Regions from separate parts of the Paenibacillus sp. NPDC058898 genome, predicted to be linked through region 3. Evidence: predicted binding sites of a transcription regulator. Region 3 holds the regulator's gene; each other region holds the start of a gene.
The links. The regulator Rex, encoded in region 3, represses fermentation and respiration genes when NADH is low (regulators of the CRP and FNR family bind a similar motif). The targets are predictions, from matches to a motif close to TTGTGAAATATTTCACAA.

Region 1: the regulator Rex is predicted to act here: its motif matches at 2,583-2,600, upstream of ACOZB4_RS15850 (formate/nitrite transporter family protein).
Region 2: the regulator Rex is predicted to act here: its motif matches at 1,232-1,249, upstream of nadA (quinolinate synthase NadA).

The regions. Positions count from the first base shown of each region.
Region 1 covers NZ_JBMOSM010000005.1:217,278-222,078, reverse strand. Annotated here, with positions in the region: gene ACOZB4_RS15865 (DUF4352 domain-containing protein) at 1-180, shown strand, start outside; gene ACOZB4_RS15860 (TetR/AcrR family transcriptional regulator) at 427-1,020, shown strand; gene ACOZB4_RS15855 (MFS transporter) at 1,126-2,373, shown strand; gene ACOZB4_RS15850 (formate/nitrite transporter family protein) at 2,707-3,579, shown strand; gene ACOZB4_RS15845 (APC family permease) at 3,725-4,801, opposite strand, start outside.
Region 2 covers NZ_JBMOSM010000022.1:42,079-46,879, reverse strand. Annotated here, with positions in the region: gene nadB (L-aspartate oxidase) at 1-179, opposite strand, end outside; gene nadA (quinolinate synthase NadA) at 218-1,156, opposite strand; gene ftsH (ATP-dependent zinc metalloprotease FtsH) at 1,386-3,461, opposite strand; gene hpt (hypoxanthine phosphoribosyltransferase) at 3,561-4,100, opposite strand; gene tilS (tRNA lysidine(34) synthetase TilS) at 4,169-4,801, opposite strand, start outside.
Region 3 covers NZ_JBMOSM010000016.1:55,676-60,476, forward strand. Annotated here, with positions in the region: gene ACOZB4_RS29165 (amidohydrolase) at 1-1,280, opposite strand, end outside; gene ACOZB4_RS29170 (redox-sensing transcriptional repressor Rex) at 1,255-1,920, opposite strand; gene dinG (ATP-dependent DNA helicase DinG) at 1,993-4,801, opposite strand, start outside.

The DNA.
Region 1 (4,801 bases), on a different contig from region 3:
AGCGATCTTAACTATACGGTTCCCATTACGGATGATGTGAAGATGCTGGACGGCACCATTGCCCCAGGCGGTGAACTGACAGGAGAAATTCCGTACGAAGTGAAACAGGGGGTTACGGGGCTGCAGCTGAGTTATGGCGATCCGATGAAAGAAGGAAGAGCCATTTGGGCAGTGGAATAAAAAATATTATATTTGTTTCGGGATGTACGAGTGATGAGAGGATTTTGCTTAGGCAATGTCCTTTTTTCTATGTCATTGTCAAGCCGTCGCTTTACATGGGGGAATGTTTTCAGTATGATTAAACCGTACAGTCGGTTTTTTATTTGGAATGGCGTTTATTGATTTTAAATTCATTTTGATTATAGGAAACAGATTTCTGCTTACTGATTGCGGACTATTATTTCCAAGCAAGGAGTGCTTACACCGATGTCTTCAGAAAAAGCGCAGCGAAAGCGGGACATGATTCTGGATAAAGCGAAGGAGCTGTTCATCCAGCGCGGGTATGCGGCAACATCCATGGATGAACTGGTCAAGTATACGGGTGCCAGTAAGGGAAGTATCTACTATCACTTTGAGAGCAAGGAAGATTTGTTCGTCAAGCTGCTGGCTAAGCAGAATCAGGAATGGATGGAGGCGTGGAACGATAAAAAAGTCCGTTACGCCAGCTTCGAGGAGAAGCTGTACGGCATTGCCGATCATATGGTCGATGACTTCCAGAATCCGCTTACCAAGATCGCGGAGGAGTTCTATATCAATCAGCCGGAGAATAAGACGATTGTGGGTGAGATGCTGGCGATTCTGCAAGGACCGCGTACGCTCTACCGCGAGATTTTGGCGGAGGGAGCGGATGAGGGACGGATACCGGCAGAAGATGTCGAGGAGATATCCGTCATTTTTGGCGCACTTCTGGATGGAATGTCGATTTCGTACTATGAACGTTCTCAGAAGGAATTGAGACTGCTGTACCATAAGGGAGTAACTTACTTTTTAAACGGTGTGTTATCGAGTCAAGGTTCGTAATGTATTGGAAGATTTATCGGAAACGCTTCTGTCGGTTTGAACGCAGGGTGGGCGTTTTCGCACATATTATTAAACCGAATAGTCGGTTTTACTGGGGGATGGAATATGAGGCATTTGTTTGGCAACCACGCGTTTGTGCTGCTGATGGTTTCGGATTTTATGCAAAATATCGGGATCTGGATCCGCAACATGGCGCTGTTGTTCTTTATTATGGAGAAGAGCAACCATGACCCGGTCGCCGTATCGCTGCTTACCGTGATTGAATACGCGCCCATCTTTGTGATCTCTATGATTGGCGGCGTGCTGGCTGACCGTTGGCGTCCCAAGCGAACGATGATCTGGGGAGACATTTTAAGCTTTTTATCCATACTGCTTATCCTGTTTGTTGTGTATGCGGGATATTGGCAGGCCGTGTTTGCGGTGACCCTGGTCTCGGCCGTTGTATCCCAATTCTCGCAGCCTTCGTCCATGAAGATCATCAAGCGCTGCTTACCGGATGAGCATGTGCCCGCGGCCACGGCTTTGTCCCAGACCTCGATGTCGCTGTTCATCATTTTGGGACCGATGGTCGGCACGACGATCTATCAAGCTTTTGGATTGCAGGCTTCTTTAATCAGCTTGTTGGTTCTATTCGGCGCTTCGGGGATCGTGCTGGCGTTTCTCCCTTCCAGTGTGGATGAACCATCTAAAAATTCAGAATCGACCGGTTCTTTTATGAAGGACTTGAAGGCAGGCTTCACTTACATCGGTTCCAGTCGGCTGCTGAAGGTGCTGTTGGTGGTCTACGTTTTATTGGCGCTCGGCAGCGGACTTGTTCAGCCGCTCGATATTTTTGTCATCACGGAGCGTCTACAGCTGGCAATGTCCAGCGTTCAGTGGTTCACCGCGCTAGAGGGTCTTGGCATGTTGATTGGCGGCGTGCTGGCCGCGGTGATTGCGGGGAGAGTAAAAGGCAACTACTTGCTGTTCGCCGGGCTTGCCTTTCTTGGATTCTCGACCTTTGTCGAGGTGCTGTCCCAATGGCCGATCCTGACAGGCACGATGCGCTTCGTAACCGGGGTGCTGATGGCGATGGCGCAGACGGTATTGATGGCCGTGATGATGCAGCAGGTGGAAGAGAAATTCATTGGTCGGCTTAATGGCGTGATGACGCCGATTTTTACCGGCATGCTGCTTATCGGCTCGGGGTTTACGGGATGGTATATGTCGGCGACCTCCATTGTGGTCGTGTATTTCACGGCAGGTGCGCTCTTCCTGCTGTCGTCCTTCATTAGCATGAAGCTTCCGATCTCGAACGTTCCGGTTCAGGAAAAGGAAACACCTGTTAGGGTAGAGACTGCCGCCGAGGCATAGGCTGCTGGTTTCGAACATGATGGTGGTATAAAGGCATAGGCTTGCCGGGTTAGAACATGATGGTTGGTAATTGCATCAACCAAGCGGTGTCGGATCCTCTCCGACACCGCTATTTTACATGTACCGCTCAGCTCGGATCGAGCGAATGAGTCAGGGCAAATCAAGAGCAGCCAGGACAGAGGCTGTCTTGTCCCCTCTGTCGCACACGATCGTGATATAATTCACGTTCTTGCTATGGAGGCTGCGGTACAATATGGGTAACTGTAACAGAAACATCAGACGCTGCATCCGAGAGATTTCAGGACGGAATGCGGGAGAAATGGGGGAGCGGCCATGGCCTATTACAAACCTGATCGCATTGCGGAGATCACCTTGGAGAACGGGGTGAAAAAAGCACATAACTCCGCCATGAACGTGATGATATTAGGATTTTTGGCGGGTGCTTTTATTGCGCTCGGCTTTTTGCTGGATATTCGCGTAATTGCCGGAGCATCGGAGGCTTGGGGAGGCATTGCCGGTTTTATAGGCGCGGCGATATTCCCTGTCGGACTGATTCTTGTATTGCTAGCGGGCGGAGAGCTTCTGACAGGCAACATGATGGCCGTGTCCCTGGCCAGATTCAAGAAGCGGATTTCCACGAAAGAAATGGTACGAAATTTAGCTCTTGTCACGGTAAGCAATATGGCAGGGGCGTTGTTCGTCGCTTATTTCTTTGGTCATGTGACGGGTCTGACAGGCAGCGGCGTTTATCTGGAGAAGCTGGTGGACATGGCAGGTCATAAGATCGACGACAGCTTCCTGCAGGCCTTCTTGTCGGGCATTGGGTGCAACTGGCTCGTGGCGCTCGCCGTGTGGCTGTCCTACGGATCGGATCAGATGAGTGGCAAAATTCTCGGGATCTGGTTTCCGACGATGGCGTTTGTAGCCATTGGCTTTCAGCACGTGGTGGCCAATATGTTCCTCATTCCGGCAGCGATATTTGAAGGATATTACAGCTGGGGCGAGTATCTGATGAACTTCATTCCGGTATGGCTTGGCAATTTCGTCGGAGGCGCGTTGTTTGTGGGAGCTGCCTACGGGACCGTATATTTGAAGAAGGATGATAAGGTTGAGGTCATGCTTCGCGGCGAACAAGACGCCGCACTGCCGTCTGCGCCAACTACCGGCACTGCTCAACAGGTTCATTCTGCGCAGAATGTTTCTTAATATCCCGAAGCCTGGTAAGCGTCTAGGCGGAGGGGAAAAAGCTGCGATTGACCGCTCCCTTAAGAATAGGGATCGGATGATCGCAGCTTTTTTAACGTTGTTGGCGGAGTGGATTCCTTGTATAAGTCGCAGCGGAACAAGCCCGCTATTTTTTTAAATGGTAAGGTACTGTGGTGATAATCACATCTCTCCGATAAAGTAAATGTGCGCGAATGAGCAAGCTGGACTGATTGTGCAGGAAGTTATGCCAGCCCTTCTTGGGGATGAACTGCGGTATGACAACGGTAACCTGGTAGTGGGATTCGCTGGCCTTCCGCTGCACGGTATCGATGAATTTGGTCAGCGGCTGAATGATGCTCCGATAAGGCGAGTGCAGCGTCACCAGCCGGATGTCCGGCTGCCACTTCTTCCATTTTTCCTGGAAGGCCGCCTCGTCCTCCCGCTCGAACGGCACGTACACCGCGATAATTTGTCCTGCTCCCAGTGATTTGGCATAATTCAGCGAGTTCTCCACCACATGCGTGATTCCCGCCACAGGCAGAATAATAACATTTCCCTCAATCGGCTTAACCGGCTCACAGGTCGTAATTCGCAGCTGGTCTGCTACGGCCTCATAATGTTTGTGGATTCGTGTGAAGATCCAAATGATCAGCGGCAGGAAAATCAAGACGGTCCACACTTGGGCGAATTTCGTGAAAAAGAAGATCATCGTCACGATAAAGCTAATGCATGCGCCGGTGGTATTAATGATCAGCTTGACGATCCATCCTTCAGGCTTTTCGCGAATCCACTTCACCATCATCCCTGTTTGGGAGAGGGTAAAAGGGATAAACACGCCGACGGCATACAGAGGAATCAGATGCTCGGTTTTGCCTTCGAAAGTCAGCAGCAACAGAATGGAGAAGAACCCAAGCATGATAATCCCGTTTGAATATCCCAGACGGTCCCCCCGGACGGTGAACATTCGGGGAATAAATTTATCCTTCGCCAGATTAACGGCAAGCAGCGGGAAGGCGGAATATCCCGTGTTGGCGGCCAGGATCAGAATGAGAGCCGTTGTTCCTTGGATAAAGTAATAAAAAACGTTTCGTCCAAAGGTATGCTCGGCAATCTGGGAAACGACAGTGACTTGCTCGCTGGGGCTAACCCCATAGTAATAGGCCAGGAATACGATGCCCGAAAATAACATTGCCAGCAAGGATCCCATCGCGACCAAGGTTTT
Region 2 (4,801 bases), on a different contig from region 3:
TGTGCATAACGCGTGTTGCTTTCAAGCAGCGATTTCTTCGTAATCAATAGCACATTCTGAGTCGCGCTTGCCATGATCGCCGTATATAAACCCGCAATGCCTGAACCGATCACGATGACATCCGTCTCAATGACCGGAAGATCGTTCAGCTCAAAATCAATTAAATACTGCGGTATCACGATGCCTCACCTGTCTTTTCACGAAAGAGTAGCGCATGCTACTTAACTTGTAACATGCGCTCTAATGAAGTTCTGGCTTTCTCTGCAACGACCGGCGGCACATAAATTTGCGGCTTCATCGTTTCCAACGCTTTAACCAGCTTTTTGAGGTTATTCACTTTCATATTCGGACACACCAGGAACTTCGTAGCGAAGTGGAACGATTTATCCGGGCTATCCAATCGAAGCTGATATCCGGTTCCATCCTCTGTGCCTACAATAAACTCCTTGGCAGATGAATTTTTACAATATTCCAGGATAGCGGTGGTACTCCCTACAAAATCGCCCATCGCTACAACCTCAGGACGGCATTCCGGGTGCACCACAAATTCCGCATGAGGATATTTGGCCTTCATCTCGACAACATCCTTAACCGTCAGCATGTCATGCGTGTTGCAATACCCTTCCCAGATAATAAGCTTCTTGTCGGTATGCTGCTGAACATAATGTCCCAGGTTTTTATCAGGCACCCATATAATTTCATCCGAATCCACCGACTGAATCACTTTAACGGCATTGGATGACGTACAGCAGATATCCGTTTCGGCTTTGATCTCAGCCGATGAATTGATGTATGTGACCACTTTCGCATTCGGATGCTGCGCTTTCAGCTTCCGAAGTCCGTCCACGTTCACCATATCCGCCATAGGGCAGCCAGCCCGCTCATCCGGTATAAGAACCGTCTTGCCCGGTGCCAGAATTTTAGCGCTCTCGCCCATAAAATGCACACCGCAAAATACGATGACCTCAGCATCGGTTTGTGCTGCCTTCTGCGCGAGCAGGAAGGAATCCCCCCGGAAATCAGCGACCTCTTGTATTTCGTCCCGTTGATAATAATGAGCCAAAATGATTGCATTACGTTCCTTCTTCAATTGCATTAACCGCTCACGCAGTTCACGGTTCTGTTCTGCTTTACGCTCCAGTGCCAAAGCTTCCATGATCGACCCTCTCCCTTTATGTAGTCCGGCGGTTCGCCGCTGATGACCATGTGACTTTCAGGATGGTTTCCACCTTTGTGAAAGGATGCGCATCCTTATTTAACAACTAATGTACACGTTCGTTCTGCCCCCTGTCAATGTGATAGAAAGCACAAAAAGAACCGGAAAACGAATTATCGTTCTCCGGTTCTTCAATTTTATTCGGTATTCGATGTTTTATCAGCGAATATTACGTTAAGCTGCTGTTACCGTTGTCCGATCCGCCTGGAGGATCCTTGCGCTCGGAATCTTTTCGCTCCGGCCCTGGATCATTCGAATCCATCGGGTTGTTCGGAATTTCTTCCGTGGAAGTCGGCTGCTCGCCGTCTTCTTTCCCTTGGATACGAACTTTCACGTCGCCAATGTTGTCGATGATCGGTTCACCATTCTCGGTAGAACCTTCTCCTTCACCGTCGCCACTGCCGTTGCCTTCAGCTGATCCGGTCTCAATGAGATTCTTGATTTGCTCAAGCTCCAGCGTTTCCATCTCGAGGAGCGTGTTCGCAATCAGGTGAACCTCTTTAGCATGCTTATTCAGGATCTCTTTACATTTCTCATAGCAATCATTAATGAATCGCTGCATTTCCTGATCGATCTCATAAGCGATTCGATCACTATAGTTCTGCTCATGTCCGATATCACGTCCAAGGAACACTTGTCCTTGGGATGTACCGAACTGCATCGGTCCGAGCTTCTCACTCATACCGTATTCCACAACCATGCTGCGGATAATGCCCGTCGCTTGTTGGAAGTCACTATATGCTCCGGTTCCGATTTCACCGATGAACAGTTCCTCAGCAACACGGCCGCCAAGCAAACCGGTTACGCGATCCAGCAATTCCTGCTTCGTCACGAGCATCCGATCTTCCTTCGGCATCATGATGACATATCCACCGGCACGGCCACGAGGAATAATCGTTACCTTGTGCACCGTATCCGCATGCTCAAGGAAGTAACCCACAATGGTGTGACCTGCTTCATGGTAAGCTACGATACGTTTCTCGCGATCACTGATCACGCGGCTGCGTTTCTCCGTACCGACGATAACACGGTCAATCGCCTCATCCACTTCTCGCATGGAGATATCTTTACGGTTGCGGCGAGCCGCAAGTAAGGCGGCCTCGTTCAGGAGATTCTCCAGATCGGCGCCTGTAAAACCGGTTGTACGTTTGGCGATGATGTCAAGTTTAACATCCTTCGTCAATGGTTTGTTGCGTGCATGAACCTTCAGTACGGCTTCACGGCCCTTCACATCCGGGCGATCTACGGTAATCTGACGGTCAAAACGTCCCGGACGAAGAAGCGCCGGGTCCAAAATGTCCGGGCGGTTGGTCGCAGCAACGATGATAATGCCTTCGTTCGCTCCGAAACCGTCCATTTCAACCAGCAACTGGTTGAGTGTCTGCTCACGCTCGTCATGACCGCCGCCAAGTCCGGCGCCACGCTGACGACCCACAGCATCAATCTCATCAATAAAGATGATACATGGTGCATTCTTCTTCGCGTTCTCGAACAAGTCACGTACACGAGAAGCACCGACACCGACAAACATCTCAACAAAGTCGGAACCGGAAATACTAAAGAATGGCACTCCTGCTTCACCAGCAACGGCACGAGCTAGGAGCGTCTTACCTGTTCCCGGAGGACCGACAAGCAGAACGCCCTTCGGAATGCGAGCGCCAACCGTGTTAAACTTGCGCGGATCTTTCAAGAAGTCAACAACTTCAACAAGTTCCTGCTTCTCTTCATCTGCTCCGGCTACATCCTCAAATGTAATCCGTTTCTTCTCTTCATTATATAAGCGGGCTTTGCTCTTACCAAAGTTCATCACTTTGCCGCCGCCGCCTTGGGCCTGATTAAACAGGAAGAAGAACAGAACAAACATAATGATGAGCGGAATAAAGGATGAAAGCAATGTCAGCCAAATGCTTTGGCCTTCCATTGGCTGCACGGACAGTTTGACGTTGTTGCTATCACTGGCTGCAGTCAGCTCTTGCATCGCTGCATCCGTGGCAGGAATATAGGTTGAGAAATTCTCCGATTTTTTCTCTTCGGAAATCTCCCTATACTTACCGGTCACCAGATAAGCGTAACCGTCAAATTGTACCGTCATTTCCTCTATGTTGTTAGCTTTGACTTCCTGCCGCAGTTGATTATAACTAGGGGCATCGGCTTGCTCGCCGCCATTAGTAACGAATTGTACTATGCCCACCACGACTAAAAATAGAATCAAATAAAAACCAGAATTCCGGATGAACCGACTCATCCCCTACCTCCTCTCAAGACACATAAGATATTTTACCACAGCCTGTCTGGCCATCTCAACAAAGGGCCCTGAACTCTGATAGCAGCCCATTGCCGCGGTTTAACTGCTGTAGATTTCCGGCTTCAAAATCCCGATGTAGGGGAGGTTCCGGTAATGCTCGGCATAATCGAGCCCGTATCCGACAACAAAAGCATCCGGCAGCACGAATCCGGTGTAATCGGCCTGCAAATCCACCGTACGGCGTGCCGGCTTGTCAAACAGCGTGACAACGCGCACCGAGTTTGCCTTACGGCTCTTCAAAAGCTCAATCAAATGGCTCAGCGTAAGACCGCTGTCGATAATATCCTCCACAATCAGCACATCCCTGCCTTCAACGGATGCGTCCAGATCTTTAATGATCTTCACCACGCCGGAGGATTTGGTTGATGCCCCATAACTGGATACAGCCATGAAATCCAACTCAAGAGGTACTGTTATGGATTTGACCAAGTCGGCCATAAAAATAAATGCACCTTTAAGAACGCAAATAACGAGTGGATTGCGTCCCACATATTCGGCGCTGAGTTTGGAACCAAGTTCCTTAATCTTTGCGTGAATCTCTTCTTCACTGATGAGTATTTCCTGAATGTCATTCTGCAACTTAAGTGGACCTCCTACGTTTATACTATGAAAGCGTGAAACGGGCCATTCTTCGTTTTACACTTGCCTTAAGCATCCGATAGCTCCATCCGGAGAACTCGTGATGTGTGCCGCCCGCAAGCGGCGTGAACGGAACGTCGTACACCTGGAATCCACACGATGCTGCCGGAACCGTCACAAAGAATAGGAATCCGGGCACGGACAGACGGTGGGATTTTCTCATCAATGAGAATATCTTTCACCTTTTTGCTTCCGTTTAATCCCATGATCTTCATCTTGTCCCCCGGCTGTCTGTTACGCAAGGTTAAGGGAAACCTCAGCTCATCCGCATCAAAATCCGCCACAAAGGCTGATGGTCTGGAGCCGTTCCGGCTTTCGCTTCCTGTCATTGACGACAATTTCAGCATTTTTCCGATTTCCTTAACATACTGCTGCGAAACATCAGGAGAATCAAGAATGTATATGTACTGTCCCTGTTCATTCGGAGGCTTAGGCCCAAACTGGATCACTCCATACTCACGAACACAGGTAATGCCGTCACCCAGATCCAGACGCCAGTTGCTTCGCTGATCGTTAAGAATGCCATGGCGCACCATTTCAATCTTGACAAAATCGGTGTTTTCCTGGTCTGAGGGCAGGTAATTTAATATTAGTTTAATCAAACGCCGTTGTAAAGCGACATGTAAGCCCAAAAAGGAAGG
Region 3 (4,801 bases):
AAGGTACGCTGCGCTTCCCGGCGGATACGTTCCTCATCAAGAGTAAGACTCGCGCCATTCTTCACTACCTGCTTACCGTCAACCCATACATGCTCAACATCCTTCGCACTAGCGGAGTAGATAGCATGAGAAATGTAATCCGTCTTCGGAAGGAAGTGCGCCTGATCCGTGTTCAGTGCGATCATATCTGCCTTCATACCTACTGCAAGCGTACCGATATCGTTGAGGAAGGCTGACTTGGCTCCATACTCTGTACCCATCCGAAGCGCTTCGGATGCAGGAATTGCGGTTGGATCCCCGCTTACCCCTTTATGGATCAATGCCGCCAGACGCATCTCTTCAAACATATCCAGATTATTATTGCTCGCAGGTCCATCGGTACCCAGCGACACCGTTACGCCAGCTTTCAGCAGTGCAGGCACGCGAGCGATGCCGCTGGCAAGCTTCAAATTGCTGCCTGGATTATGCGACACCATAACTTGATGCTTGGCCAGGATTTCGATTTCTTCATCGGTCAGATGGACGGCATGCGCAAGCAGCGTTGGCCGGGAGAACATGCCAAGCTTCTCCAAATGGGCAACAGGGCGAAGTCCGTAGTCTTTTACATTCTGAGCTACTTCCGTTTCCGTTTCGGACATATGCGTATGCAAAGGCAGATTCAAATCATGGGATGCCTGAACGAATTTTTCGATGAAATCCGGCGGGCACGTATAAGGTGCATGCGGTGAAATCATCGTCGTAATTCTCCCGTCAGCCTTGCCATGCCAGTCTTTCGCGAATACCACCGCCTCATCCAGCTTCTGCTGCTGCACCTCAGGCGGACACAATCCGATGACGCCGCGCATTAGGACGCCGCGCATTCCTGAGTCCTGCACAACCTTGGCAACCTGATCCATATGATCATACATATCCACAAATGTCGTGGTTCCGCCTTTGATCATCTCCAGCACGGAGAGTGCGGTTCCCCAGTATACATCGTCGGCCGTGAATTTGGCTTCCATAGGCCACATTTTTTCCTGAAGCCATACCTGCAGTGCCAGATCGTCGCCATAACCGCGGAGCAGGGACATCGCCGCATGTCCGTGCGTGTTCACTAACCCCGGTAGGAAAAACAGATGAGTTCCGTCGATAACTTCTGTTCCCTCTTGGATGGTTGGCTCTTCTTCACCCAGATAGGTTATGCGGTCATTCTCCACAACCATATATCCGCGTAGCACGGTTCTTCCTTCCTCTAATACCGCAAACGTTCCGTTCTTAACCATCCACTTCGTTATCGTCATGTCCTGCATCCTCCTTGCCGTTATCCAAATAATAGGCCAAACTCTGCAAATCTGTAGTAAAATCAGCCGTATGAATCCTGATATGGGATGGGGCTTTCAGGATGGTTGGCGCAAAATTCAGGATAGCCTCGATGCCTGCGGCGATAAGCTGATTGGCTACATTCTGCGCTTCAAAATCCGGAACGGTGATTATCCCGATACGAATGCCGTACTCATGAACCGTCTTCTCCAGTTCCTCCATCGGCTGTACAACCAAATTGTTAATTTTCATACCAACTTTGGGAGAATACGAATCGAAAACCGCCACAATCTTCATATTGTCCTTCAGAAATGCATTGTAATTCGATAATGCATGTCCAAGATTACCGGCCCCAATCAATGCGACATTGATCTTCTGGTCCAGCTTTAGAATCTGGCGAATTTTCTCGATCAGATAAGATACGTCATATCCGATCCCTTTCCGTCCAAAATCACCGAAATACGCTAGGTCCTTACGAATTTGAGCAGGATTGAGGTCCAGTTTTTGTCCCAGTTCCTGGGAGGAAACCGTGGAGACCTCCCTTTTCTGAAGCTCATTCAAATAGCGCAAGTATACAGGTAATCTGCGGACCACGGCTTCCGAAATTTTTTCCGATTTCATTCATGCTCCCCCTAATAATAGGTTAATAACTACATTTTTTTGTGACAGATCATTTCGTTCATTGTTTCACTTTTATTCAGCTTGGTTCTCTATGCCTGCCTCTTCCTGCAGCCATTCCGAAATTCGGGGAACGATCCCCTCTGTCGGCATGTGCTCCATCTTCGGCCCCGGCAAAGAATATAAGAAATATTTCCCGTAATAGGATTCAATGACCCGGGTATCGTAGACAATGACAATCCCCTTATCTTGCGCGGTCCGCACCAGTCGGCCAAATCCCTGTTTGAAGCGAATGACCGCTTGCGGAACCGAAAGTTTCATGAACGGGTTCTTCTTCTGCTGCTGCAGCAATTCGCTCTTGGCTTCGACCAAGGGATGATTCGGCGGCTGGAACGGCAGCCGGACGATCGCAAGGCAAGTGAGCGCCTCCCCGGGTATGTCTACCCCTTCCCAGAAGGAGCTCGTACCCAGCAGGACCGAAGCGCTGCTATCCTGGAATCTCCGGATTAACTTGGTACGGCTGGTTCCGTCCATCCCTTGTCCCAGTACCGTAATATCGCTGGATGCCAGCGCCTCCTTCAACGGCTCGTGAACCTGACGCAGCATGCGGTACGAAGTGAACAGCACAAGCATGCGGCCATGCGTAGCGATTGCCGTATCGGCCAATGATTGCACAAGTGTATTCACAAAGAGTGCATCCCCGACCGAGCCCTTCACGCTCGGAAAATCGCGCGGCACGACAAGGAGGGCCTGCTCCCTGTAATTAAACGGGGACGGCAGCAGAACCGTGTTCAGGTTGCCGCTATCTGCCGCTTCCTGAAGACCCAAGTTCTCGATCATGAACTGAAACGATTTATCCACCGACAAGGTCGCCGATGTCAGGATCACGCTTTGTTTCTTGTCAAAAAACAATTCCTTCAAGTGAGTGCTAACATCGACAGGCACTGCATAAAGCTGCAGCGATTTGCCGCGGAAATTCCCGTTAGCCTCCATCCAGTATACCGTGCCTTCATCATTCAGAGCCATGAAGGACCTCAGGTCATCGCGGTGTGCGGCCAGGTCCTTAAACAGACCCGATAGGTCTGTTAACAAACTGTCCGCGCTGTAGTCGTCCAGATCTTCCTTCATCTCGGCGATCAGCTTGTCACCCTTGCGAACGACATCGCCCAGCGTCACATGAATTTGATGCTCCAACTCGGCCAGCGAACCCCAATCCTTCGGCTTCTTCAGAGGCGATAAGCGAAGCGAGAATTGACCGGCATCCCCCGGAGTCGCGTCTCCGCGTTCCGGAAGCAGTCCGAACAATTGATCGCTGAGCCGGTCCCAATTCTCTTTTGCGGTGATCAGATCCGGATAAATCCGGTCTATGATGGAGGACCACTCGACAGCCTTCTCATGCGATGATGCTTGCAGCAGCTGGCGAAGAGCCGGAAGCTGACCGCTGCGGCTGTCTTTGTACATACGAGTCAGCGTATGGACCACCGAAAAATATTTCATCTGCAAGCCAAGGTGCTTGCCAGCGACGTCCTCCAGATGATGCGCTTCATCAATGACGAGACGCTCATAACTCGGAAGCAGCTGATGATTCGCTTTTACGTCAGTGAACAGCTTCGAATGGTTCGTAATGACAACATCCGCGATGCCCGCTTCATGTTTGGCCCTGTGATAGTAGCATTTGCGGAACCATGGGCAGGCACGGCCAAGGCAGGAATCCGAATCACTGGAGATCGTCTCCCAGAAATCCCCTCCGCGACCGCCAAAGTTCAGTTCTTCATCATCCCCGTTCTCCGTCTGGGTCAGCCAGACCAGCATCTGCGCCGCGGTGATCACATCTTCCTTCGGGGAATGAAAATCTCTTCTATTTATTTTATGTTCAAATTTTCTCAAACACAAATAATGGCCTCTTCCCTTGAAAATAGCCGCTTTAAAAGGAAAAGGAACAACCTGGGTGAGCAGGGGAATATCCCGGTCACGCAGCTGTTCTTGAAGGTTGATTGTATGCGTGCTCACCATAACCTTCTGTTCCTGCTTCACGCTTTGATAAATCGACGGCAGCAAATACCCGAGGGATTTGCCTGTTCCCGTGCCAGCTTCGATCAATAAATGTTTATTGTCATCGAGAGCCTGCATCACTTCCTGAAACATCATGTCCTGGGCATCCCTGCTCTCATAATGAGGCAGCGTTTCCTTTAGACGTTCACGGACATCATTCATGTATTGCTCAAAGCTTACATCCGCCAGCGGATTAGGCTCCGACTCATCCCTGGCAGGCGCAATATCGTTCCAATCGTCAACGGCCAGGGCAAATTGACGATAGTACGTATGGGTGTCTCCGGCTTGTACAGCCTGGAACTCCCTGTCAGCACGGATGCCGTCAAAGAACCAGGCCAAGTCGCTGTCCTCGTCGGCAAACAGGTCGCTTAACCGCTGCACGGTAAGGAGAGGAAGCTCATCGATCTCCTCCAGGCATTTCAGCAGTGCATAGGCTGTGGCAAGCGCATCGCTGTCCGCCTGATGCGGACGGTCATGCTCCAGACCGAAATGAGAAGAGACCATCCCGAGCTGATAAGAAGGCAGCGAGGGAAAACATATTTTTAAGAAGTGCATCGTATCTAGAATTCGGCCGCTGAACGGTAAATAGCCGCAGCGATCGAGTGCATTTTGCAAAAAGTTAAAATCAAAAGCGACATTATGCCCAACCAATACGACATCGTCGAGCATGGGCACGAGTTCCATCATCATTTCTTCCAATGACGGAGCATCCGCTACATCACTGTCGGAAATGCCGGTCAAACCGGTAATAAAAGGAGGGATCGGAATCCCGGGATTGACATAGGTGCCGTATACGCGGGAGATGCTTCGATCCTCTTCGATGATGGCCAGT